Regions from separate parts of the Vibrio sp. 970 genome, predicted to be linked through region 1. Evidence: predicted binding sites of a transcription regulator. Region 1 holds the regulator's gene; each other region holds the start of a gene.

Region 1 (5,049 bases):
TGGCGAACGTTGCCCTTGCGTTGGGCGTCGCGAAATCCGATATCATTTTATTAGAAGATGCGAAAGATACGTGGGAAGAGGCGCGTCAAGCGGCTGCATTCGTTCAACAAAAGGAGATTGTGTTAGTCACTTCTGCGAGTCACATGAACCGTGCATTGTATGAGTTCAACGCAGCAGGCATTAAACCAATCCCAGCCCCGACCAACTTCTTAGCTATTAGCGAGATAAGTCAACCTTGGGATAAATACTCACCTAAAGCGCGTTACTTAGAACAAACAGAGCTTTATTGGCATGAGTACTTGGGCAGTATTTGGCAAAGGTTGCGTGATACTGTCGGCCAAACACCAATGGTTGAAGCAAACTAGTATTATCTTGAAGCCACAAAAAAGGAGAGCCGAAGCTCTCCTTTTCTTTTTACGATTGAGTTATGTTCAAACTAGTCACCAGCAAACATATAGCCTTCGCCGTGCACCGTTACAAAAATCTGTGGGTTCTTAGGATCGAACTCCATTTTTGCGCGCATACGTCGAATAAGAACATCAATGGTGCGGTCATTCGGCGCATCCACTCGATGGCTGATCATGTTCAAAATACGCTCACGACTTAACACCTGGTTAGGGTAAGACGATAATGCCACCAAAAGTTCATACTCTGCTTTAGTTAGTTTTACTGGCTCACCGTTGCGGCTAAGTGCGCGACGTTGAATGTCGAATGTCCACTCCCCAAAGCGCACAATGTGCTCTTCACTGGTTTCATTCGCTTTCGAACTGCCACTGCGCGCTGCTGAAATACGCCACAGCAAGTTTTTAACGCGAACTAACAGCTCTCTCAGTTCAAAAGGTTTTGTCACATAATCGTCAGCACCCATTTCTAGGCCTACGATTTTATCAATGCTATCCGTGCGTCCTGTTACTAATATGATACCAATATCCGATTGGCTACGTAACTCACGAGTAAGCATCAGGCCGTCTTCACCAGGCAGGTTAATATCCAGCATGATCAGGTCTACATCGCCCGCTTGCAAAACTTCACGCATTTCTGCGCCACTCTCTGCTTCGCTGACTTGGTAGCCCTCATTTTGGAAATATCCCGCAAGCTTACTACGAGTTACAACATCATCTTCTACGACTAATACGTGATAGCTCATTTACACCACTTTTCTGTCTTCTTATTATCCAAGACGTATTCTATTCATAACTAGTAACATTTCTAGTCATAGATACATTAAAACGCAAGATTTAGCGTTTTTATTGATTCAAAACAAGCTTGCCCATTGCTATTAATAAACGGTCATTTTTGACCATAAAACATAACAATTATAGTTACTGCTATTCATTTTAATTGATTACACTTAGGGGATATCCCTAATTGACTTTGTGATGCATGACTTGAAGCATCATTCAGGAGCCCAAAATGCAAGAAGTGAAAGCTTTTAATGAGAAACGCGCTGAAATTTACTGGTGGTTTTCGAGCTTGTTCGCAAAAGAACTAACAGAGAAAGAATTGGAAGCCTATCACAGTGTTGAAATTCGCAGTTTTCTCGCAGGTTTAGGTGAAAATGAGTCGCTAAAACCAGCCGTTGATAGCCTAGTTGATGCATTGAATCGGTTACAAGATCGTGAAGATGCACAACTAGAGCTTGCAGCTGACTTTTGTGAACTGTTTTTGAAGACAGAAAAATACGGCGCTCTTCCTTACGCATCCATGTACATTGGTGAATCAGGTTTACTGAATGACAAGCCAGCTGAGGAAATGGAAAAGTTGATGGCTGAATTTGGCGTTCAAGTAGACGAAAACCTAAAGGAACCTGCGGATCACTTAGCCGTTGAGCTCGACTTTCTCGGGAACATGATTATCCGCTCAAACGAGCTTGAACAAGAAAAACACATGGAAGAAGCCTTCGTTAAACAAAACGACTTTATCCAGCAACAATTGATGTCTTGGTTACCTCAGTTTTCAGACAAATGTAAACAATTCGACGAATTTGGATTTTACTCGAGTGTCGCGAAACTATTAGTTGCATTTTGTAAACTAGACAGCGCCTACCTTCTTGGTGAATAATTGCCGCCTATTTTTAGGGAGCCTGCCTATCGGGCTTCCTGTATGCCTGAAAGTGACCAATTGTAAGTAACTTGGGTATAATATTCGTTTGCCTTAACTTAGCGCAAAGACGCTTGGTTATTTAGCAGTCAAAATGTGACTTCAAATACACAAATCTCTTGCTGAAAACATTGCTAGTCAGTCCACATAGGGCTAAAATGTGAGCGCAAACGATTAAATATGATTTATATGTAAACCGCTGAAATATAGCGGTTTTTGTGTTTTCTTAACAGGTTGATGGCAATTTCTCATCAGATAGAAAAAAGATAAAATTCATCGACCGATGCTGCTACGTACCCTTTTGTCGCACTTGGATCAACCGCTGCCGAGACACTTAGCGCCAATTTTATATTGCTAGGTGTGAAACCATTAGAGCATCAGGTACATCCAATACGACATATTTCAGTAGCTCGATACAGGACACCATTTATGGCCACGATAAAAGACGTTGCTCGCTTAGCCGGCGTTTCCACTACGACAGTTTCGCACGTTATCAATAAAACGCGTTTCGTTGCAGAAGCAACGCAAGAAAAAGTAATGAAAGCCGTTGACGAGCTGAATTACGCGCCAAGTGCCGTTGCACGCAGCCTAAAATGCAACTCAACTCGTACGATTGGCATGTTAGTAACTCAATCAACTAACCTATTTTTCTCAGAAGTGATTGATGGCGTTGAGAGCTACTGTTACCGCCAAGGCTATACTCTGATTTTATGTAACACAGGCGGGATTTACGAAAAACAACGCGATTACATTCGTATGCTGGCTGAAAAGCGCGTTGATGGCATCCTAGTGATGTGTTCTGACTTAACCGAAGAACTAAAAGAGATGCTTGACCGTCATGCGGACATTCCTAAAGTGGTCATGGATTGGGGCCCAGAGAGCTCACAAGCAGACAAGATCATGGATAACTCAGAAGAAGGTGGCTACATTGCAACCAAACATCTGATTGACAATGGTCATACGGATATCGCTTGTCTAAGCGGTCATTTTGAAAAGCTTGCTTGCCAAGAGCGCATTGCAGGTTTCCGTCGCGCAATGAGCGAAGCGAACCTAGCTGTAAATGAAGACTGGATCCTTGAAGGTAACTTTGAATGTGATACGGCCGTATTAGTTGCAGATAAAATTACCGCAATGGACAAGCGCCCGACGGCGGTATTCTGTTTTAACGACACAATGGCTCTAGGCCTAATGAGCCGCTTGCAACAAAACGGGATCAAAATTCCTGAAGATATTTCAGTGATCGGCTACGACAACATCGAGCTTGCGGAATACTTCTCTCCACCGCTAACGACTATCCACCAACCTAAACGTCGTGTTGGTAAAAATGCATTCGAAATTCTACTTGAGCGTATCAAAGATAAAGAACACGAAAAACGAATTTTCGAAATGCAACCTGAGCTTGTAATTCGAAATACTGTGAAAAAAATGAACTAAATTTCACTGTATTTAACCGTGTTAAATAAGCGCTCTACAGGGGCGCTTATTTTTTTGGAAAAATTAAGCATTCTCTAATACTTCACACCACTCTAATAACAATTGACTAACGTTAACTCCCTGTTTTATATAAATGTAATATATATTAAGAACTCCTTTTCAAAGGCCAATTTGCACCTTTCCATATGCAAAATAGAGCATTCAATCTATCATTTTTATTGAACCGAAATCACACTTTTAACGCTAAACCGTGATGTTAATTCAATATAAGAAGTATGCTCATTGTGTCACGCACAGGGCAAACCATTCGAAAGAGTGGGACGCAAAGCCTCCGGCCTGAACCATATTACGATATGGAAGGTAGCGGGGTTACCGATGGCAAGTGTGTAAGCAATGACTTTACTCTGTAATGACATTGTTTTTACGCATGTTTGCTACTCTCTCGGACCTGACTTTTGGTGGCGTAATATTAATTACACCGAGATAACAAAACATGGATAAACCGATACTCAAAGACTCTATGAAGCTATTTGAGGCACTTGGTAATATCAAGTCGCGCTCAATGTTTGGTGGCTTCGGACTATTCGCTGATGAAACAATGTTTGCACTAGTGGTAAACAATCAGCTTCATATCAGAGCAGACCAAAAAACTTCATCTGACTTCGAGAAACAAGGGCTAAAGCCTTACGTTTATAAAAAACGTGGCTTTCCAGTCGTTACAAAGTACTACGCTATTTCCAGCGATTTATGGGAATCAAGCGAACGCTTAATCGAAGTAGCGAATCAATCATTGAAAAAGGCAAAGCTTGAGAAAGAACAGCAAGCAAGTACAAAGCCTAACCGTTTGAAAGATTTGCCTAACTTACGACTGGCTACCGAGCGCATGCTAAAAAAAGCCGGCATCGAATCCGTAGAGAAGCTTGAAGAGGAAGGTGCGCTTAACGCCTATAAAGCGATAAGAGATACGCACTCTGCAACCGTCAACATTGAGTTGCTATGGGCACTAGAAGGTGCTATCAACGGCACTCATTGGAGTGTGGTACCTCAAGCTCGCCGAGATGAGTTGATGAACGGCCTCCAATAAAAGTCGGCCTAAAAACTATCTTGTAAAACCGCAGTCTAATCTGCGGTTTTTTTGTGAAATTTTTTCGGTTTTCCTACTGTCTTATTACATATATCCCAAATTGGAATCAAAATTATGAATAAGAAACTGATATTAGGTCTCATCCTACTAGCGGCTATCGTCTTTTTAGGTATTAACTTTGGCCAGTATTTAACCTTAGAGAATGCAAAAGCCCAACAAGAAGCACTAACTACATACATCGATCAGAATTTTGTATTCTCGGCTGCGATTTACTTTTTTACCTACATTGCAATTACCGCTTTTTCTATCCCAGGAGCGGCAGTAGTCACCTTACTTGGTGCAGCCTTATTTGGTTTTTGGACAAGCTTGCTACTGGTTTCTTTCGCTAGCACTATGGGGGCAACACTGGCCTTCTTGAGCAGCCGATACTT
Region 2 (5,049 bases), on a different contig from region 1:
CATCAAGATCTAAGTTCATAAATGCGGGTTTATCAGGTAAGCCTGGCATCGTCATCACGGTACCAGATAATGCATAAACGAATCCTGCGCCCGCACACAAGCGCAGCTCGCGGATTGGGACGGTAAAACCAGTTGGTGCGCCTTTGACTGCGGAGTCTGTGGTTATAGATAGTGGTGTCTTCGCGATGCAAACCGCTAAGTTGTTAAAACCTAGATTTTCAAAATGTTTGAGCTGTTCAGTCGCGATAGGAGTCATTTCTATATTGGTTGCTCCATAGCCCGCTTCACATACTGCCATGAGCTTTTCGAGTAATGATTGCTCTTTGTTGTATAACGGACAAAACTCTACAGGCGTGGTACACGCATCAATAACATGTTGAGCTAGTTCCGTTGCGCCTTGTCCGCCTTGCGAAAAAGCGGTGCTGATGGCTACTTTAACTTCGGGATTAAATTGGTGAATCAGCTCTTCAAGAGCTTTAAGCTCTTTCACACAATCTTGTGGAAACTGGTTAATGGCAACGACAGCAGGTAAACCGTATTTATGAACGTTATTTATGTGCCATTTTAAATTTTCAAACCCAGCCTCCAATGCTGCTTGGTCCGGATTAAAGATGGAATCTGGAATAGCCATACCTGGCCGTAAATCGTAGTGTCCGGAATTCGCTTTGAGGCCGCGTAATGTTGCTACGATCACTACACAGTCTGGAGCTTTGTTAGCGGCAGCAGCTTTAATGTTACACGCTTTCTCAAATCCCATATCCGAACCAAAACCGGCTTCAGTTACCGTGTAACCTGACAGTTTTAGCGCAATATCGTCCGCGATAATGGATGAATTTCCATGGGCGATGTTTGCAAATGGACCTGCATGGATCAACGTAGGAACACCTTCTAGAGTTTGCATCAGTGTTGGTGCAATCGCCTCTTTTAGTGTTACTGCCATTGCTCCTGCAACTTGTAGATCTTCCGTAGTGACGGGGTTTCCGTTCAAATCGTACGCTACGACAATTTTCCCGATACGTTGACGTAAATCTTTTAAATCTTTGGCTAGTGCAATGATAGCCATTAACTCGGAAGCAGCTGAAATATCGAACCCTTCGTCACGCTCGAAACCATTGATGGTTTTTCCTGCATCATTGAGGCCAATTTTGACTTTACGTAGTGCACGATCATTATGGTCCATCACTCGTTTCCAAGTAATACTGGCCGTGTCGATTTTAAGTGCTCTTAACCCGGTGCGTGATTCAAAGGCATCATAACCCTCGCGTTGCTCATGGAACAAGCGAGCGTCAAGAGCGGCTGAAGCAAGGTTGTGCGCCGCTGTCACTGCGTGAATGTCACCAGTAAGGTGTAAGTTTAACTCTTCCATTGGAGCTACTTGAGAATAACCACCGCCCGCTGCGCCACCTTTAATACCGAAGACGGGTCCCATCGAAGGTTGCCTTATACATGCAATAACAGATTGATTAAGCTTTGCTAAACCTTGCGCCAGTCCTATCGTCGTAACGGTTTTTCCTTCGCCAAGAGGAGTCGGCGTGATCGCAGTGACGAGTACAAGTTTACCGTCATCATTTGCTTTGAGTCGTTCCAAACATTTTGGGTGGACTTTGGCTTTGTGCTTCCCGTGAGTGTCATACTCTTCGGGCAATAGTCCTACTTTTTCCGCGATAACATCAATAGAAAAAAGTGGTGTGTTTCGGCAAATTTCGATATCTGACTGCATGGAGAATCCCCAAAGTGGCACACGGGTAGCGTTGAAAAACTACCTGAGTTATAACGAGTATTATTGTGAGGCAAAGGTCTGCTTGGTGATGGTACTGTTTCGGTTAGGCTTGTAAAGAGTTTACTGCTTCGTATTGTGCGACATACTAACGAAATCTACTCGTTATAGTGTTAGATAAAAACAAAAAGGCCACCAAATGGTGACCTTGATATATTTTTAGCTTTAAAGCTGTCGTTTTAACGATCCCAATAAGTCTCTTCTAAGCTATCTTCTCGTTCAGGAAGCGCTCGCGATAGGCGAGGAGAGTGCTGCGTCAACACTTCATAGCTTACTCGGTTTGCGTATTTACAAATCTGAGAAAGAGAGGAGTAGGTTAAGCATCGTACTTCGTGCTTTTCTGAGTTAGGCACTTCTTTTTGGTGGAAAGAGTTTGCTGCCATGTCATGCAGTAAGGCTGAAAGGGCTGCATCACCTGCACCATTAGTGTTCTTAATCTCTAATGGTCCACCAAGGTAAGGGCCGATGTGAGAGTAGACCTTCATTGGGTTTTGACAGTCTTCTTTACGCATCGCACGACTAAACTCGTACTGGTTAAAGGCTTCGAGGGAGCTTTCAAGGATGTCGTGTGTGGTTTCTCGTTTTACTTTCTCGTCGGTGTAACCAGCCATGTACAGACCATTTGGTCCTGCCGTACACAGTACGAGATCAACCCACTCAAGTGCTTTATCAGCAGCTGCTAGCGGCTCTGTTTCACCTGTTAGCGCCGCACCTTCTTCTTCATTCATAGCGACAACAGAAATGTTTTCGCGAATGTATTCTTGCCACCACTGTGCGTTACCTTCGATAACGTACTTCGTCCCTAACGTAAGTACAACAGGGACATCGTGCTTCTTAGCAAAGTCGATCGCTCTTTGTACCGCTTTAGGCATTGGATCTTCTTCTTTACCACGCATTAGGTAAGAAGAAACAACCAGGGCTGATGCTTTCTCAAAGATCTCTTCAGGAATGCTTTCCGGAAGTAGTTGATTCATATGACCTTCGTTGATAGCAAATGTACGCTCACCGTCTTGAGAAATTAGGGTGTAGCAGCGACCAATAGGGCCATCTACCGTTTGTAAATGGTTAAGGTTCATGCGTGAAGACGTACGGCAAAGGTAGCGGTAAGCAAAAGAACCGACTTGAATGTTCTTAGACATCACACCGAGCAAAACGGATTTGCTATCGGCTAAAACTGAGTAGTTGTGAAGAGTATTGCCAATCGTGTCACCTGGGTATTGGTGTGTGATCAGGCCTTGCTCAACCAGTTCTTCGTAAAGAGCATCTGCTTTGCTTTCTTCAAGAACGAGCGAATGTCCTTTACTCAGGTTGTATTTCTCTAAAAACGCGTCATCTACACGTGCTTCGATATCTACAATGGTTTGACCGACACCAACAATAGTTGGGCGATATAGCTTAGGTGCCTGTCGGATTTGGTTTACTAATGGATCTCGAGCGTGAGTTGGGAAGTAGTGTTTAGATTTACGCTGACCAGGAAACTTCATGCTTGTTCTTGAGTGAGAAAAAAAAGAGGCGGGATTGTATCACAAAAAAATGAAAATCGTGGCGATTTATTACAAAGAAGTTTGCTCGCTGAAAAAATCAGCGAGCTGAGTAAATAGCAACCAAAGCAGCTGCAATTTATGACGCTTGTCGTATTGCAATGGGTTGTTTTTTAAACTTGTTGCTCAGCAGCGCCCGGAAAGAGCCTGCTCCGCGCTAACTAAATTTACCCGCGTTACTTTTTCACTTCAGTTGGCTCAACGTAAGCCTTGGTACCCCAAAGTGGGACTGTCGAAAGGCTATGCTTAAAACTACCATCGGTCTCTTTTGTTGTATAAGACAAGTAGAGTAAGGTTTGGTTATCGGCATCATAAATACGGCGAACCTTCATTGTTTTGAAGAAAATGCTTTTTGACTTCTTAAATACAATTTCACCGGACTTACTCTTATCTATTTTTGCAATCATTTCCGGTGTGATTTCGCCAGTCTGACGACATGATATTGAGCTATCACTTGGATCTGCTAAGCTGAAATCCGCTTCGATAGAGGCGATGTGACATGTGACACCTGTTACTACCTCGTCTTTCAACTCACCGACTTTGATGTCTTTCAAAGTAAACCACCCGAGCCCCACGTCAGCAACATCGTTATCTGAACAACCAACTAGAGTAGTAGCAAGCAATGCACTTAACAGCATCTTTTTCATTATTTTTGTCCTTAACTAGGAAAGATATTGATGAAATTTATCAGAGGTTTGCACCTAAAACAAAATTTAGCCACGGAAAGGTCTATGTGCGCTAGGTTTGTTGCGGGCTTCATGCTAATGTACTGCTCTAAACGAAGGTATCAAGATGAATGAACAACAGTTAGCCAGTATCGAGCGTAAAAATACATGGCTGTATGATCTGGTCGAAGTTGAATTTCCGACACCAGAGAGTTTGAAAGGGCGCGATGTCTATTTCAAAACGCTAGAAAAAGCAACGTATCAAGTAGTCGACAAAGACACACTACTGGAAAGTGACTCTGAATTTAACCCCGACGATATTTTTCTGGTCGATTTTCATCGACTGACCATTATGTTCTCTATCTTGCAATCTCAGCGCTGGGAACAGCAGTATGATAAAGATATGATCATTGAATATCTGACACAGATTATCCTCACGCCAGATTTTGAATTATATGTTGGTTTTAAATCTGGAGTCCCAATTGGTGCTGCTATTGTTAGCCATCTCGAAGGAAATACACTCATCTCTGATGTTGCTGTTTCTGAATCAAAATACAAAAGCTCGTTTGTGGCTGATCTGGCTAAAAGACTAAGCACCGAGCAAAAACTGTTAGACTCAGTGGTTATCGAAAACTAACTTACACATCAATGTGCATAAAAAGTAAAGCAAGATGACGTTGGGTGATCTTGCTTAGAAAAACTGTAATTGCTCCCTTCTATTTCCATGAAATGCCAAGCTCGTCGTTTCAACAATCCCAAACTCAAATAAGATTAATCCAAACATTCTTAAAATCAGCTTGGGCTTGAGCCTTTAAGACGTCTGGAGATGGCTATGGCAATTACCAATATTAAGTGCGTGATATTTGACTGTGATGGTACGTTGGTCGACAGCGAAAGACTGTGTTGCCAAGCGCTCGTCAATGTATTTAACCAGCATGGGGCTGAGTTAACGATGGAAGAGTGCGTTTCTCACTTTAAAGGAGGAAAGCTCGCTGACATCCTTTTAGATACTAAAGAATTGAAAGATATCAAAGTCCCAATTGATGTTTTAGAGCCGCAATACCGA
Region 3 (5,049 bases), on a different contig from region 1:
GCTTATTTTTGCTTGCGGTTTACTGGCTCAGCATACTGGATTGACATATCCCAAGGCTGCTCGATCCAAGTGTCTTGAGCAATATCTACAACGTAATCATCCAGCAGCTCTTTGCCTGATGGTTTCGCACACACAGCGATCATTTTCGCTTTTGGATACATCTCACGTAGTTTGCGCGCTGTATCACCACTGTCTACTAGGTCTTCAACGATTAGGTAACCTTCGCCATCACCTTCAGGTGCTTTTAGTACCGTCATATCGCGCTGATGATCATGGTCGTAGCTTGAAATACAGATTGTATCAACATAACGAATACCAAGTTCACGAGCCAAAATAGCGCCAGGAACCAAACCGCCGCGGCTTACCGCCCAAATTCCTTTCCATTGCTCAGCTGGCATTTGTTTTTCAGCCAGTTCACGGCAGTAAGTCTGCATTGCATCCCAAGTGATAATGAATTTTTTACTCATTGTAATAACCTAATAATTTGAAAATATGCATCCTCAAAATCTAGCGAAGTCACTCAAAAGCGGAATGCTCACTAACTTCTCCAAAATGTTTGGAGACGAGGATTTCAAGCTGCGCAAACGATTATTCTACCGAAACACACCGCTAATACCAACGGTGATATCAAAATTCTCTGCCTATTCTGCAGAAAAACCGTCTTCTGTGAACAACGTAAAAAAGAAAAAGCCAGCGTGAATAAATCCACACTGGCTTTTTGCTCGAGAAATTAACCGACGAGGTATTTAACGATGAAGATGGCTGACATCACCCATACACTCATCGACACTTCACGGCCCTTGCCGCTGAATAACTTGATCGCCGCGTATGCGATAAAGCCTAACGTGATACCTTCTGCAATCGAGAATGTTAGCGGCATAACTAAACAAGTCACAACAACTGGGGACGCTTCAGTTAGGTCACGCCAATCAATGCTTACTAGCCCAGACAGCATCAAGATCGCCACATAGAATAGCGCACCTGACGTTGCATAAGCAGGGATCATACCCGCAAGTGGTGAGAACAATAGAGCAAGTAGGAAGAGTACACCAACAACCACGGCTGTTAGACCAGTACGCCCACCCGCAGCCACACCAGAAACGCTTTCAATATAAGATGTCGTGTTGGAGGTACCAAGTAATGCACCTACTGACGTTGCTGTTGAGTCTGCAAGTAACGCTTTGTTTAAACGAGGGATGTTGCCATTCTCATCCGTTAGACCTGCTTTTTGAGAAACGCCAACGAGCGTACCTGCGGTGTCAAATAAATCGACAAATAGGAAAGCAAATACGACGGAAATCATGCCTACTTCAAACAAACCAGAGAAATCCAGTTGCATGAAAGTTGGCGCAATGCTTGGTGGCGTTGACATAATACCGCCCCACTTCACATCACCAAATAGAAGACCGAGCGCTGTAACGCCAAGAATGGCGATCATCACCGCACCTTTCACACCACGATGAACCAATGCAATCGTAAGAAAGAAGCCAATCGCGGCCAATACAGATGGCAATGATGTGATCTCTCCCATAGAAACTAATGTCGCTGGGTTATCAACGACGATACCTGCATTTTTTAATGCGATAAACGCTAAGAAAAGACCAATACCAGCTGAAATACCTGTTCGTAGAGAATGCGGGATCGAGTTAATAATCCACTCACGGATCTTAAATACGCTTAAAAGAATGAACAGAAGGCCAGAAACAAATACAGCCGCTAACGCAACTTGCCACGTATAACCCATTCCCAATACAACAGAGTAAGTGAAAAATGCGTTCAGGCCCATTCCTGGTGCCTGTGCGATTGGGTAATTGGCAACAAATCCCATAATAAAACAGCCGATTGCGGCAGCAAGACAAGTCGCAACAAAAATGGCGCCACGGTCCATACCGGTATCCGACAGGATCGCTGGGTTTACAAAAATAATGTAAGCCATAGTTAGGAAGGTCGTAACACCTGCAATGATCTCAGTGCGCACATTTGTGCCATTTTCACTGAGTTTAAAAAGCCTCTCGAGCATGATCGAATCCTGTAAAGGTAAAAAGTAAACGGTTGCGTAATCGATTGGCGGGAATTATAAAGTTATCAAATAGCAAATTCTAGATAGAATCTTCACTCTAATGCGTTTTTTTTCTTTGGATATGAAACACATTCTCTAATCTATCAAAGCAAGCAAAGAAATATATTCTTATAAAACAATAGGTAACCCAGATAACACAGTTCTCTAAAAGAGAATAAAAACTGAGCAATGTACTAAACTTTCAGATGAAAAAGGCCCATTTTAAACATGGTATCTAACAGATTTGATGGAAAAGTCGATAAAACCGAAGAATGGGGAATAGAAGAAGGCTTTGATGGCAATAAGTGAGTCAGGAAGAGAAAATAGAGATAAAAAAACGCCACCCAATTTGGGTGGCGGTGAATCATGTCAGCACTATCACTGAAAAAAAATTCCAATTTATAGGGGTGAACAAACTGTTCGAGTCACATGCGTTGACTTCACTTAGTAGCCAAAGCTTGTTGGGTATACAAAGTTACCGGTGTAAACAGACTTGCTATTCCAGAACATTGTACTTGGTAAACCTTTCATAACTATCACCTTTTAAATCAATTAAACATTCGTTGATTTCTCGGTTCCTTGGAGGCGATAAAACGGACTCATCCTTTGAGCATTTCATTCTTCTCTCAGAAGCTGGTTACAAATATACCACCAAGAAATTTAATTACAAGCATTTTAGTGATTGAAATCACAAAAAATGCATAAATTGACCTTTATCAAAGTTTATGTGTAATTAAATTACAATTTTATGAATTAAAAAATAAAGCCACTTTCAGAATGTATGATAGAGAACACATAGTGCTTGTTATTGTATTCACAAACTGTGACAGTTCTGAGAGAAATCCTTGTGATCGCGACTACTCGTACTCCTTATCTGGTGGTATGCTAACGGCAATTTGAAGGCCAAATCGTCTAGCATTTAATGCTACCTTGACAATATTTTTACGGTATATATTTGGCAAAGCACATCAAAAGGAGTCCTCCGTGTCTGAGTTCCATTCTGAGATCAGTACCTTATCACCTGCTCCACTTTGGCAGTTTTTCGATAAGATTTGTTCAATCCCTCATCCATCGAAACATGAAGAAGCATTAGCACAGTACATTATCAACTGGGCAACAGAGCAAGGCTTTGACGTTCGCCGTGATCCAACCGGTAACGTGTTCATCAAAAAGCCCGCGACACCAGGAATGGAAAATAAGAAGGCTGTTGTACTTCAAGCACACATCGACATGGTGCCGCAGAAAAACGAAGACACTGAACACGACTTCACCAAAGATCCAATCCAACCTTACATCAATGGCGAATGGGTAACTGCGAAAGGCACGACGCTTGGTGCAGATAACGGTATTGGTATGGCTTCTTGCCTTGCTGTATTGGCATCTAAAGATATTAAGCACGGTCCACTCGAAGTTCTGCTGACGATTGATGAAGAAGCAGGCATGACTGGCGCATTTGGCCTTGAAGCTGGTTGGTTAGAGGGTGAGATTCTTCTAAATACAGACTCTGAACAAGAAGGCGAAGTCTACATGGGTTGTGCAGGTGGCGTTGATGGCACCATGACTTTCGATATTTCTCGAGAATCAACGCCTGCAGGTTTTGTAACACGCCAACTGACGCTGAAAGGCCTAAAAGGTGGTCACTCAGGTTGTGACATTCACACAGGTCGCGGTAATGCCAACAAATTACTTGGTCGTTTCCTTGCCGGTCATGCTCAAGAGCTTGATTTACGTTTAGTCGAATTCCGTGGTGGTAGCTTACGTAATGCAATCCCTCGCGAAGCGTTTGTTACTGTCGCGCTTCCTGTCGAAAACCAAGACAAGCTTGCTGAGCTGTTCAACCACTACACTGAGCTGCTTAAAACTGAATTGGGTAAAATCGAAACAGGTATCGTAACCTTTAATGAAGTGATCACGACTGACGCGCAAGTATTTTCAATCGCCGATCAGCAACGATTCATTGCGGCACTTAACGCTTGTCCAAACGGCGTAATCCGTATGAGTGATGAGGTGGAAGGCGTTGTTGAAACTTCTCTAAACGTTGGTGTGATCAGCACAGAAGAAAATAAAGTCACCGTGCTTTGCTTGATTCGTTCTCTCATTGACTCTGGCCGTAGCCAAGTGGAAAGCATGCTGCGCTCGATTACTGAGCTAGCAGGCGCGCAAATTCAGTTCTCAGGCGCTTACCCTGGCTGGAAGCCAGATGCAGATTCCGAGATCATGGCAATTTTCCGTGATATGTATGAAGGCATTTACGGTCATAAGCCGAACATCATGGTCATCCATGCTGGTCTTGAGTGTGGCCTATTTAAAGAACCATACCCACACATGGATATGGTTTCTTTCGGTCCAACAATAAAATTCCCTCACTCTCCAGATGAGAAAGTGAAGATTGATACTGTTCAGTTGTACTGGGATCAGATGGTCGCGCTTTTAGAAGCGATTCCAGAGAAAGCATAATTCAATCACGAAAAACGACAAAGGGTGCCATACGGCACCCTTTTTTTTGGTTTAGTTGAACCCAACTACACACGGTTTTGCGCGTAAGCGGCTAATTCATCCATTGAGGTTTGTGCAACAACTTCACCTTCAATGTAGTAAGTAACAAACTCACCATCGCGTACACCCATGAGTGTCGCCTTTTCACCGTTACTGTAAGTAATGTCCATTTGAACAGTGTTCTCATCGATTTGCTGCATTCGCCCCTGCTCAATGACACGGTTATCCGCTAATGGTGCGATTGGTGCCGTCGTTAACGACTTATCTAACTGGTGATTGACATCAATGTAAGTATCTACCTTTGTATCGAAGATATGTGGCTTACCATTTAACGGGTTCTTACCCGTCCAAAATTCTAGAGAGTTAAACACGATATAATCCGCTGCGATCGCGACACCATAAACAGGCGCTAAAAGCATATTTAGGCCACCTCGAGCGTAACGGTTGTCAACAGCTTTCAAGTTAAACCCCATGACATAACCTGTCACGGCATT
Region 4 (5,049 bases), on a different contig from region 1:
ATAACTATGTGCAGAACAAAAACGACTACTTAAATGAAGTAAAAGACTTGAACTAAAACCCTGTTAACCGATGATGATATGGCCTTCTTCGTTGAAGGCTTCATCTTCTATTAGCTCTTCAGCCATTTCTTCTAGGTCGAATTTGTAATCAGTAAACACTTTAATTGCCGCTTGCTCAGTTTCAATCAGTGAACCACTGAGCTTTTCTAACTTTTGTTTCGTCACAAAGCACTCTATTAGTGCGCCTGATTGTTGCGCCGAAAAGTTTACCGATTGTGATACTTCATCCCATGATTGAATATCTGGGAATAAGATGGATTGATTCATCGCTTATTGACCTTCAAGATTCTTTCTTAGTTCTCTGAGAATTTGTTTGGCACCAGGACGTAAGCCACGCCAGAGCATAAAGCTTTCCGCAGCCTGCCCAACTAACATTCCAAGACCGTCATACGCATGAGCGGCACCATTCTCTTTTGCCCATAAGTTAAAGCTCGTCACCCCTTTGCCATAAATCATGTCATAGCTTGTACTGTTAGCGGCAAAGATGGAGGATGAAATAGTCGGCAGTTCACCACTAAGAGAAGCGGATGTGGAGTTAATGATGACATCATACTCTTCATCAATACTTGCCATCTCTTTGGCGAGGATAGGACCGTGAGAGACAAACAGCTCTGCGAGCTCTTGTGCTTTACTAAAGGTACGGTTGGTAATGGTTAAAGAGGTCGGCTTTTGATCGAGTAGTGGCTTAATAACACCACGAGCTGCACCACCAGCACCAATAATTAGGATTCGCGCACCTTCCAATACAACCTGATGCTGAAGCAGATCTTGCACTAAACCTGCACCATCAGTGTTGTCACCGATGATTTCACCATCGTCTAACTTCTTGAGGGTATTTACCGCGCCTGCTAACTGAGCCCGTTCTGTCAATCGACTAGCAAATTGATAAGCATCTTCTTTAAATGGCATAGTGATGTTGCACCCCTTGCCACCTTCAGCAAAAAACACCTTCGCCGCGTCAATAAAACCATCAACAGGTGCACTTTCTGCGGTATACACCAAAGATTGATTAGTTTGACGAGCAAACAAGGTGTGAATGAATGGCGACTTACTGTGTCCGATAGGATTACCAAACACGGCATAGCGATCGATTTGCTGGGTCATTTCCTTACCTTTGTTCCTTACTTAGATATAGAGAAAACAGGGCCACCTGATTACAGATGACCCTATCACTATCTATCTATATAGAAAAGGAGATTCCGTGCTTACCACTCTCGGGGCGTTAGGTATCGCTCGTAAAGTTCAGCTTCTGGCGATCCCGCTTCTGGCTCGTAGCAGTACTCCCAGCGAGCGAGCGGCGGCATTGACATCAGAATCGACTCAGTACGCCCACCACTTTGTAAACCAAATAAGGTGCCACGGTCATACACTAAGTTGAACTCTACGTAACGGCCGCGACGATATAGTTGGAATTCACGCTCACGCTCACCATACTTGATCTCTTTACGACGAGAAACGATCGGCAAGTAAGCCTGGCAATAGCCTTCACCCACTGCTTTGATGTAAGCAAAACACTTATCAAATTCCCACTGGTTTAGATCATCAAAGAACAAACCGCCAACACCGCGAGTTTCATTACGATGTGGTAGGAAGAAGTATTTGTCACACCATGCTTTATGCTCTTGGTAAACATCGTCACCAAATGGTGCACAAAGCTGTTTTGCAGTGTCGTGCCATGATTGGCAATCTTCTTCAAATGGGTAGAACGGTGTTAGGTCAAAACCACCACCAAACCACCAAATTGGGTCTTCGCCATCTTTTTCTGCAATAAAGAAGCGGACATTGGCGTGTGAAGTCGGTACATAAGGGTTTTTAGGGTGAATAACCAAAGAAACACCCATCGCTTCAAAACGACGACCCGCTAGCTCTGGGCGATGCGCTGTCGCAGATGCTGGCATTTCTTTCCCTTCCACATGCGAGAAGTTCACGCCTCCCTGCTCGAAAACAAGGCCATCACGCAAAACACGTGAGCGACCACCGCCACCCAGACGCTCTCCTTTTTCACGTTGCCATGCATCTTCGACAAAGACGGCCTTTCCATCTTCTTGTTCTAACTGCTGACAAATGGAGTCCTGAAGTGACATCAAGAACTGCTTTACGGCGTGCTTATCGATCGCTGACATACGTTATTACCTATTACGTGAAACCTAATGATGGCTGGCTAGCAGGGTTAACCCTGTCTTAATATTTGTGAAGTTTTGGCGTCACGAATCTCGCTGGGTTTATCACGACCGCTGGTCTCGCCACGAAGAATGGCGACCAGCTTATCACCCAACTGCTCTTCGACTTCTTCCGTGGTCATACACGGTGGTAAGCCGGAAAGATTCGCGCTGGTAGAGGTTAACGGCTTTCCGAATGCATTACACATTTTTTGCACCAAAGGATGATCAGTCACACGAACCGCAATTGAATCAAACTGCCCTGAAACCCAGTTGGATACTTTATCGCTCGCTGGCATGATCCAGGTGTATGGGCCTGGCCAAGTGGCATGAACAGTCTGTAATTGTTCTTCAGTCAACTGAGATTCATCAATATAAGGCAAGAGCTGATCATAACTTGCCGCGATGAGAATCAGCCCTTTTTCTACCGGACGCTGCTTGAGCTCTAATAGCTTTTGAATTGCTTCTGGGTTATCTGGATCACATCCGACACCAAAAACCCCTTCTGTTGGATAGGCAATCACTTCGCCTTGCTTGAGTGCGTTGAGCACTTGTTCAAAGTTATCCACCGATTACTTCCTATTTGTTTGACTGTGTTGTTTTCACTAAGTGTACAAATATTCATTCTCAGACACTAAAGCAATTTTTTATAAAATGTATCAATAGCGCCAACAACAAGACGCAAACGTTTGCTTGAGATAAAAATCCCCGTATAATGCGTACAAATTTATAGCTCACCTAATTTTTGCAGCTTAAAGGAGTTTGAGATGAAAGTCGGTATCATCATGGGTTCTAAATCCGATTGGCCAACCATGAAACTAGCAGCGGACATGCTAGACCAATTTGGCGTGCCTTACGAAACAAAAGTCGTGTCAGCACACCGAACTCCTCAATTACTGGCTGACTACGCTAGTGGCGCAAAAGAACGCGGCATCAAAGTTATCATCGCAGGCGCAGGTGGTGCAGCCCACCTACCAGGTATGGCGGCGGCGTTTACTAGTTTGCCAGTGCTTGGGGTTCCCGTTCAGTCTCGTGCACTGAAAGGTATGGATTCACTGCTTTCTATTGTACAGATGCCAAAGGGAATTGCGGTTGGTACATTGGCGATTGGCGAAGCGGGCGCAACAAACGCCGGTATCCTAGCAGCGCAAATCCTAGGCACTCATGATGAAAACATCATGGCGAAGGTAGAAGCATTCCGTAATGAGCAAACGGAAACAGTTCTCGCAAATCCAAACCCTGCAGAGGATTAATCAGATGCATGTACTGGTTCTTGGTGCGGGTCAGTTGGCTCGTATGATGTCTCTGGCTGGTGCGCCACTGAATATTCAAATTTCAGCTTACGATATCAGCAGCGGTGATGTCGTTCACCCTTTAACTCAACAGGTACTTGGCCATGGCTTGGAAAATGCGATTATGCAAGTTGATGTGATTACTGCCGAGTTCGAGCATATTCCACATGACGTGCTCAAGGTTTGCGAAGCGAGCGGCAAGTTTCTACCAAGTACGCAAGCCATCAAAGCAGGTGGTGATCGCCGTATTGAAAAAGCACTGCTTGATGATGCTGGCGTGCGCAACGCGAAATACTACGTCATTGAAACTCGTGAAGACTTTGAGCGCGCAATTGAACACGTTGGTATGCCAATGGTTCTGAAAAGTGCATTAGGTGGTTACGATGGTAAAGGCCAATGGCGCTTAAAAGAAGCTTCTCAAGTCGACGACATTTGGACTGAGATGGCAGAGTGCATCGCGGCAACACCAACTCAAGCGATTGTTGCTGAAGAGTTTGTTCCTTTTAACCGCGAAGTATCACTGGTTGGTGCTCGAAGCAAAGATGGCAGTGTGGAAGTGTATCCTCTGGCAGAGAACGTCCACACCAACGGTGTATTGAGTCTTTCTACTGCGATTGATGCGCCAGGGTTACAGGAACAAGCAAAGCAAATGTTCACGGCAGTCGCAGATAGCCTAGATTACGTTGGCGTATTAGCGCTTGAGTTCTTTGATGTCGATGGGGCACTTTTAGTGAATGAGATTGCTCCACGCGTGCACAACTCTGGTCACTGGACACAGCAAGGTGCAGAAACGTGTCAGTTTGAAAACCATCTGCGCGCAGTGTGCGGCTTACCATTAGGCAGTACGAAATTGGTTCGTGAAACCTCAATGATTAATATTCTTGGTGAAGACACACTACCAGAAGCATTGTTATTAATGGATGGTTGCCACATTCATTGGTATGGCAAAGAGAAACGTGCAGGTCGCAAGATGGGACACATCAACGTGTGTGGCGACTACCCAGGAGAATTGCACCGTAGGTTGTGCGCTCTGGCAGACATCTTAGACCCAATAGCTTTCCCAGCCGTGCAAGCGTTCGCTAAACAGCCTCAACACTAACGTTTGGCAGCAAAAAATAAAAAAAGGGTCGCACGATGCGACCCTTTTTAATTCCTTTGATGTATTTACCCTTGTTGGGTGTGCTGGCACTTACGGTTGGCACATTGCAATTTCACACCACTGGCGAGTTTCTTCTCCACCAACAAAGTAAAACCACATTCTTCGCATCGCCCCTTGACCGGAGCAAGGTTCACAGCAAATTTGCATTTAGGGTAGTTATCACACGCGTAGAATGTTTTGCCAAATCGGGTTTTACGCTCAACCAAATGTCCTTTGCCACATTCAGGGCAAGCGTGTTGCTCTTGTGACTGCGCCTCTGGCTCTGGTTGATTAATCGACTCAATATGATGACAAGCCGGGTAATGGCTACAACCAACGAACATACCGTAGCGCCCTTGGCGGAGAACCAACTCATTGCCACACTCAGGACAAGGCACAC

What was found. The regulator PurR, encoded in region 1, represses purine synthesis genes. The targets are predictions, from matches to a motif close to TNANGNAAACGTTTNCNTNA.
Region 2: a site for PurR is predicted at 1,787-1,806, ahead of R7Q11_RS05305 (formate--tetrahydrofolate ligase). Genes of this name have one in related genera too.
Region 3: a site for PurR is predicted at 2,041-2,060, ahead of R7Q11_RS20015 (NCS2 family permease). Genes of this name have one in related genera too.
Region 4: a site for PurR is predicted at 2,897-2,916, ahead of purE (5-(carboxyamino)imidazole ribonucleotide mutase). Genes of this name have one in related genera too.

What each region holds. Positions count from the first base shown of each region.
Region 1 covers NZ_JAWOTW010000004.1:94,583-99,631, reverse strand. The annotation lists gene elyC (envelope biogenesis factor ElyC) at 1-365, shown strand, start outside; gene torR (two-component system response regulator TorR) at 437-1,147, opposite strand; gene torD (molecular chaperone TorD) at 1,414-2,061, shown strand; gene purR (HTH-type transcriptional repressor PurR) at 2,530-3,534, shown strand; cyclic di-GMP riboswitch class I at 3,822-3,911, shown strand; gene R7Q11_RS07455 (TfoX/Sxy family DNA transformation protein) at 4,028-4,618, shown strand; gene R7Q11_RS07450 (TVP38/TMEM64 family protein) at 4,733-5,049, shown strand, end outside.
Region 2 covers NZ_JAWOTW010000003.1:95,148-100,196, forward strand. The annotation lists gene R7Q11_RS05305 (formate--tetrahydrofolate ligase) at 1-1,720, opposite strand, end outside; gene R7Q11_RS05310 (inosine/guanosine kinase) at 1,957-3,261, opposite strand; gene R7Q11_RS05315 (CreA family protein) at 3,495-3,965, opposite strand; gene R7Q11_RS05320 (hypothetical protein) at 4,111-4,620, shown strand; gene R7Q11_RS05325 (HAD-IA family hydrolase) at 4,816-5,049, shown strand, end outside.
Region 3 covers NZ_JAWOTW010000016.1:53,828-58,876, reverse strand. The annotation lists gene tet(34) (oxytetracycline resistance phosphoribosyltransferase domain-containing protein Tet(34)) at 3-467, opposite strand; gene R7Q11_RS20015 (NCS2 family permease) at 731-2,020, opposite strand; gene R7Q11_RS20010 (aminoacyl-histidine dipeptidase) at 3,044-4,516, shown strand; gene R7Q11_RS20005 (DUF3332 domain-containing protein) at 4,582-5,049, opposite strand, start outside.
Region 4 covers NZ_JAWOTW010000019.1:578-5,626, forward strand. The annotation lists gene R7Q11_RS21120 (gamma carbonic anhydrase family protein) at 1-56, shown strand, start outside; gene R7Q11_RS21125 (DUF1488 domain-containing protein) at 64-327, opposite strand; gene aroE (shikimate dehydrogenase) at 331-1,164, opposite strand; gene hemF (oxygen-dependent coproporphyrinogen oxidase) at 1,266-2,183, opposite strand; gene R7Q11_RS21140 (L-threonylcarbamoyladenylate synthase) at 2,231-2,788, opposite strand; gene purE (5-(carboxyamino)imidazole ribonucleotide mutase) at 2,987-3,472, shown strand; gene R7Q11_RS21150 (5-(carboxyamino)imidazole ribonucleotide synthase) at 3,477-4,610, shown strand; gene R7Q11_RS21155 (type I DNA topoisomerase) at 4,676-5,049, opposite strand, start outside.